Regions from separate parts of the Caulobacter sp. DWR2-3-1b2 genome, predicted to be linked through region 2. Evidence: predicted binding sites of a transcription regulator. Region 2 holds the regulator's gene; the other holds the start of a gene.
The links. Region 2 encodes HrcA, which represses chaperone genes, less so after heat shock. Its sites were predicted from a motif close to GTTAGCANTCNNNNNNNNNGANTGCTAAC; they were not measured.

Region 1 (3,402 bases), 180 kb from region 2:
TTCTGAGTTAGGCTTTCCAGATCAGCCTGGGCGTTGGCCAGCTGGGTCTGGGCCTGTAGCACGTCGGACTTGGGCGCGATGCCGGCGGCGTAGCGGTTCTGGGTGATGGTCAGGCCGCGCTGGGAGCCCTCGACCGTGCGATGCACCAAGGCGATCTCGGCGTCGGCCTGGCGCAGGCCCAGATAGTTCACCGCCAGCTCGCCCTGCATCGACAGCCGCGCGCCGGCCAGGTCGGCGGCGCTGGCCTGCTCGCTGGCACGGGCGCCGGTGACGCCGTTGCGGATGCGACCCCAGAGGTCGGGCTCCCAGCCCGCGCCGAGGCCGACTTGGTAGCGCGTACCGCTGGACGAACCATTCGTCGCCGAGCCCAAGCCGCCCCCGCCGCTCCGCCCGACAGGTCGATGGTCGGGAACAGGCTGGCGCGCTGCTCGCGGACGATGGCGCGGGCCTGGCGGTAGCTGGGCTCGGCGGCGGCGATCGTCTGGTTCGAGACATTGACCCGGGCGATCAGCATGCCGAGTTGCGGATCGCCCAGCAGGGTCCACCAGTCGCCGCGATCGGCCAGGTCGCCCGGCGTGGCGACCTTCCAGCCATCCAGCGCCTTGAAACCCCCGGGCAGAGGCGTGGCGGTGGCCAGGCCCGGCGTTTGATAGGCCGGGCCGACCGTGCAGGCCGACAGCAGCGCCAGGGCGGAAACGGCCAGGAGGGTGCGGGGAAACATCAGGCGGGCTCCGGATCGGACGGCCTGTGGGCCAGATGGCGCTCGTCGCGCTTCCGGGACCTACGTCGATCGGGGACATGACCAAGGGCATGTCCCCGCGCCTAAGCCGCCTCGATGTCCGGCAGGGCCGGCCGAACCGCTTTAGACCAGTTTCCCGCCCATGATCACCAGCCGCCCTGGATTGAAGAACGGCAGGCTCAGGGTCACGGCGATCATCACCTCGAAGGCCAGGCTGCCGAAATTGACGCGGGTGCGGGCCCGGTCGACCAGGGCCGAGACGGCCCGGCCGAGCGCGGCGCCGAACCAGGCCATGGCCAGGGCGAAGGCCATGGCCGCGCCGACGCTGGGCTGGTAGCCGAGGAAGAGCGCCGTCGTGGCGTGCGACAGGATCAGCAGGCCGCCGAACGCCCGGCCCTGGGTCAGGGCGTCGACCGACGGAGCCGCGCCCTCGGCCAGGTCGAGACTGGCCCATCCCGCCAAGCCTCGCGCGGCGCCAGGGCGGGTCAGGGTCAGCCCTCCCAGCACGCCGCCGATCACGCAGGCGATCACCGCCAGGACCAGCGAAAGACCGTAACTCGACATCATGACTCCAAGTCCGTCACGCGGGCGCCCGGCAGGCTGCCTCGCGGTTTGAACGCCGTCGAGCGCGCGAAGTCGCTGATCTCTAAGGCGATGTGATCGATCATCAGCGCACCTTGATGTGGAACACGACCTTGCGGTCGCTCGGGCTGTCTGGCCGCCACGGCTGCTTGAGGGTGAAGGCCAGGTCGGCCTTGCCCATGCCCACCGCCTGGTAGCGGTAGATCGTCTGGACCGGCGCGCCGGGCATCTTGGCGTCGGTGATCTGGCTGGAGCCGCCGCCGAGGATCAGGATCGGCGCCTCCTCATCCAGCCGCCAGGCGTAGCCCGTGCCGGAATTCAGCGGCAGGGCGATCTCCAGCCCCTGGCCGCGCGCCAGGGTGATCGCGCCCGCATCGGCGTCGGTGACCGTGCGTACGGGCGGCGGCGGGGCGCTGGCGCAACCGGCGACGAGGAGGGCGGTGGCCAGGGCCAGGGCGGGAAGCGTCTTCATGGCGTCTTTTTCTGTCCCTATGATCTTTCATCGAACCGGCTTTGGCGCGCTTTGCCCACAGCTAATCGGCGGCCCTCGTCCTTGACTTGCGCCACCCCCAGCCTTAACTCCTGCCCGGCGTTGGCACTCGGTGGGAGTGACTGCTAACAGCACCGCTCCCCGCCTGCCTTCGAACCGTAATTCTAACCGTCCCGACGGAGAAGACCCTATGAAGTTTCGTCCTCTTGGCGACCGCGTCCTCGTGAAGCGAGTCGAAGAAGAAACCAAAACCAAGGGCGGGATCATCATCCCCGACACCGCCAAGGAAAAGCCGCAAGAAGGCGAAGTCGTCGCTGTCGGCCCCGGCGCCCGCAATGACAAGGGCGACGTCGTCGCTCTCGACCTGAAGGCCGGCGACAAGATCCTGTTCGGCAAGTGGTCGGGCAGCGAAGTGAAGGTCGACGGTGAAGACCTGCTGATCATGAAGGAAAGCGACGTCCTGGGCGTGATCGAGGCCTAACGGCTTCTCTCGTTCGAACCGCTCTCCACTCCAGTTTCTCATTTAGAAGGGCTCATACACATGGCCGCTAAAGACGTTTATTTCTCCTCGGACGCTCGCGACAAGATGCTGCGCGGCGTCAACATCCTCGCCAATGCGGTGAAGGTGACCCTCGGCCCCAAGGGCCGCAATGTCGTGATCGAAAAGTCCTTCGGCGCCCCGCGCTCGACCAAGGACGGCGTCTCGGTCGCCAAGGAAATCGAACTGGCTGACCGCTTCGAGAACCTCGGCGCGCAGATGATCCGCGAAGTCGCTTCGAAGACCAATGACAAGGCCGGCGACGGCACCACCACCGCGACCGTCCTGGCCCAGGCCATCGTGCAGGAAGGCCTCAAGTCGGTCGCCGCCGGCATGAACCCGATGGACCTGAAGCGCGGCATCGACAAGGCCGTCGCCATCGTCGTCGCCGACATCAAGGCGTCGTCGAAGAAGGTCACGACCAACACCGAAATCGCTCAGGTCGGCACCATCTCGGCCAATGGCGACAAGGACGTCGGCGAGATGATCGCCAAGGCCATGGACAAGGTCGGCAACGAAGGCGTCATCACCGTCGAGGAAGCCAAGACCGCCGAGACCGAACTCGACGTCGTCGAGGGCATGCAGTTCGACCGCGGCTATCTGTCGCCCTACTTCATCACCAACGCCGACAAGATGGAAGTTCAGCTCGAAGAGCCGCTCATCCTGCTGTTCGAAAAGAAGCTCTCGTCGCTGCAGCCGCTGCTGCCGGTGCTGGAAGCCGTCGTCCAGTCGGGCCGTCCCTTGGTGATCATCGCCGAAGACGTCGAGGGCGAAGCCCTGGCCACCCTGGTGGTCAACAAGCTGCGGGGCGGCCTGCGCGTCGCCGCCGTCAAGGCCCCGGGCTTTGGTGATCGTCGCAAGGCGATGCTGGAAGACCTGGCCATCCTGACCGGCGCTCAAGTCGTGTCGGAAGACCTGGGCATCAAGCTCGAGAACGTGTCGCTCGACATGCTCGGCAAGGCCAAGAAGGTCACCATCACCAAGGACGACACCACCATCGTGGACGGCGTCGGCGAGAAGACCGCGATCGAAGCGCGCATCACCCAGATCAAG
Region 2 (3,402 bases):
GGCAAGGCCCGCGCCGTGCGCTTCTCGACGCTGGACGCCCTGTGCCGCGAACTGCAATGCCAGCCGGGAGACCTGATGGGCTTCGAGCCCGGCCCCGGCGACGGCGGGTTGGAGGATGTGGACTAAAATTCCCTTCTCCCCTTGCGGGAGAAGGTGTCAGCGAAGCTGACGGATGAGGGGTCCTCAGACGACAAAAGACGCGACCGGCCTTTCGGCTGTCGCGGCTTTTCTGTTCTTCGACCCCTCTCCCGCAAGCGGAGAGGGTAAAGAACGTTACCGAGGCTTCGCCGCCGCGACCGCATCGCGCTGGATGACGAACAGCTCGCCGATGCCCTTTTCCGCCAGGGCGAACAGGGTGTCGAATTCGCCGCGCGAGAAGCCGCGTTTCTCGCCGGTGGCCTGGACCTCGACGATGTCGCCCGAGCCGGTCAGCACGAAATTGCTGTCGGCCTCGGCCTGGCTGTCTTCCTCATAGTCGAGGTCAAGCACCGGGACATTATCGAACACGCCGCACGAGACGGCCGCTACCTGGCCGATGATCGGGTCGGTCTTCAGCACGCCTTCGGCCAGCAGATAATTGACCGCCAGGCGCAGGGCGACCCAGGCGCCGGTGATGGCGGCGGTGCGGGTGCCGCCGTCGGCCTGGATGACGTCGCAGTCCAGGCTGATCTGTCGTTCACCCAACGCCTTGAGATCGACCACCGCTCGCAGGGACCGCCCGATCAGGCGCTGGATTTCCTGGGTGCGGCCACTCTGCTTGCCCGCGGCGGCCTCGCGGCGACCCCGGGTGTGGGTGGCGCGGGGCAGCATGCCATACTCGGCCGTGACCCAGCCGGCGCCCTTGTTGCGCATCCAGCCGGGCACGCTTTCCTCGACCGTGGCGGTGACCAGCACCTTGGTATGGCCAAAGCTGATCAGGCACGATCCTTCGGCATAGCGGTTGACGCCGGTCTCCAGCGTGACGTCTCGCGTTTGGTCGGCGGCGCGTTCGGACGGACGCATGGGAAACTCCAGGGCTTTGCGTGATAGGATGCGGGGCTTATCCTAAGTTTGACGGGCGCGTCCAACCCCGTTGAACCCGCGATAGCCCGATCGGGCGCGTTCGAAGGCTTCATGACACAGCTTTTTTCCGGGTTTTCCGCTCAGACGCCCAGCCTCACCGACCTGGACAGCCGGGCCCGTGATATCTTCCGACGGGTGGTGGAATCCTATCTGGAGACCGGGGAGCCGGTCGGCTCGCGCACCCTGTCACGCGATGTGTCGCTGTCGCCGGCCTCGATCCGCAACACGATGCAGGATCTGGCGCAGTTGGGCCTGCTCGACGCGCCGCACAGCAGCGCCGGCCGCATTCCCACCCATGCTGGCCTGCGGATGTTCGTCGACGGCCTGCTTGAGGTGGGCGACATCGGCGAGGAGGAGCGGCGGACCATCGAGACGCGGCTGTTCGCCCACGGCCGCTCGTTCGAGGACGCCATGGGCGAGGCCAGCGCCATTCTCTCCGGCCTGGCCGGCGGAGCGGGCATCGTCGTGACGCCGGCCCGCGAGGGCGGGGTCAAGCATGTGGAGTTCGTGGCCCTGGGCGCCGACCAGGCCCTGGCGATCATGGTGTTTGACGACGGCACGGTGGAAAACCGGCTGATGAAGCGCTCGGCCGGGGTCACGCCGGCCTCGCTGCAGGAGGCCTCCAACTTCCTCAATGCCCGCCTGCGCGGCCGTACCCTCGGCGAGACCAAGGCCGAGATGGCCGCCGAGCTCGACAAGGCGCGGCTTGAACTGGACGCCACCGCCGCGCGTTTGGTCGAGGACGGACTGGCGGCCTGGAGCGGCGGCGACGACCCCGACCGCGCCCTGATCGTGCGCGGCCGGGCCAATCTGCTGGCCGACGCCAGCGCCCTTGAGGATCTGGAGCGCGTGCGCCGGCTGTTCGACGACCTAGAGCAGAAGGGCCAACTGATCGGACTGCTCGACGACGTGCGAACCGCAGAGGGCGTGCGCATTTTCATCGGGGCCGAAACACGACTCTTTTCGCTTTCGGGCTCCTCCCTGATCGCGGCGCCCTATATGACGGGCCGGCAGAAGGTGTTGGGCGCGATCGGCGTGATCGGGCCCACCCGCTTAAACTATGCCCGGGTGATCCCGCTGGTGGACTATACCGCCCGCGTGCTCGGCCGGATGATGGACGGATAGGGACTGTACGACATGACCGACGACGAAACGCCGGCCGAAGACGTGGCCTTCGAGACCGACGACGCAGCCCAGGAAATCGAGACCCTGAAGCTGGAGGTGGCGGCCCTGAGGGATCAGGCGCTGCGCTACCTGGCCGACGCCGAGAACACCAAGCGCCGAGCCGAGCGCGAGAGCAACGACGCCCGCGCCTTCGCGATCCAGAAGTTCGCCCGCGACCTGCTGGGCGCGGCCGACAACCTGTCGCGCGCCACGGCCATGAGCCCGCGCGAGTCGCAGGATCCGGCGGTCACCAACTATATCATCGGCGTCGAGATGACCGAGAAGGCGCTACAGGACGCCTTCGAACGCAATGGCCTGAAGAAACTCGAGCCCGGCAAGGGCGAGAAGTTCGATCCCCACCTGCACCAGGCGGTGATGGAACAGCCCTCGGACGAGGTCGCGGCCGGCGGCGTTCTGCAGGTGCTGCAGGCGGGCTATGAGCTGATGGGCCGACTGGTCCGCCCGGCCATGGTCGCCGTGGCCGCCAAGGGCTCCAAGGGTCCCGAAGCGCCGGCCGAACCGGCCGCCGCAGCCAATCCCTATGCCAGCAACGGCGCCGACACCGGCGGGGCTTTCGACACCAAGGCTTGATCGTTCCGGACTCCGGGGCGGGTCGCCGCCTCGGAGCCGCGACATCGCGCCGCTTGAGACGGGGGTCTCGCGGGCCTAGTTCTGAAGCGTCCGCCGCTGGAGACCGCCATGCCTCGCGCCACCCTTCTCGTTCCGATCGCCCTGGGCGCGGCCTTGATCGCCAGCGCGAGCCAGGCACAGACCGTTCAGTCCTTCGCGGTCCAGACCCCGGCCATCACCCAGCGGTCGCTTGACCTGGCCTCGCCGCGCGCCGCCTTGCCGCTGCGCTATAGCCGCGCCCCGACCCCGCTGCCGCCGGGCGTCGCCCGCACCTCGGTGGAAGCCGGGACGGACAGCGTCACCGGCTCGGCCGGCCTGCTCTGCGGCCTGCAGCCCAGCGCCGACACCAGCGGCGCGGCCATGGCCCGCGGCTACGATCCGGACGGCAAGTTCGTCGGGGCCAAGCTGGCGCTGCGGTTCTGATTTAGAGGTTGGCCTCGATCCGTTCGACCAACCCCTTCGCCCCTGCCACGGCGTCGCTCCAGGTCACATTAAACCCAGCGTCATCGCCGTAGTAGGGATCGGCCACCGACTTGCCTCGGCGCC

Region 1: the regulator HrcA is predicted to act here: its motif matches at 1,913-1,941, upstream of groES (co-chaperone GroES).

Annotation. Positions count from the first base shown of each region.
Region 1 is NZ_JAFCUC010000001.1:162,759-166,160, reverse strand. Features, by position in the region: gene ACP694_RS00830 (efflux transporter outer membrane subunit) at 1-371, opposite strand, end outside; gene ACP694_RS00825 (DUF4345 family protein) at 863-1,303, opposite strand; gene ACP694_RS00820 (protease inhibitor I42 family protein) at 1,407-1,793, opposite strand; gene groES (co-chaperone GroES) at 2,002-2,292, shown strand; gene groL (chaperonin GroEL) at 2,353-3,402, shown strand, end outside.
Region 2 is NZ_JAFCUC010000001.1:346,017-349,418, forward strand. Features, by position in the region: gene ACP694_RS01670 (helix-turn-helix domain-containing protein) at 1-126, shown strand, start outside; partial or broken gene ACP694_RS01675 (hypothetical protein) at 142-265, shown strand; gene rph (ribonuclease PH) at 274-1,002, opposite strand; gene hrcA (heat-inducible transcriptional repressor HrcA) at 1,114-2,187, shown strand; gene grpE (nucleotide exchange factor GrpE) at 2,200-2,817, shown strand; gene ACP694_RS01695 (hypothetical protein) at 2,926-3,279, shown strand; gene ACP694_RS01700 (low molecular weight protein-tyrosine-phosphatase) at 3,281-3,402, opposite strand, start outside.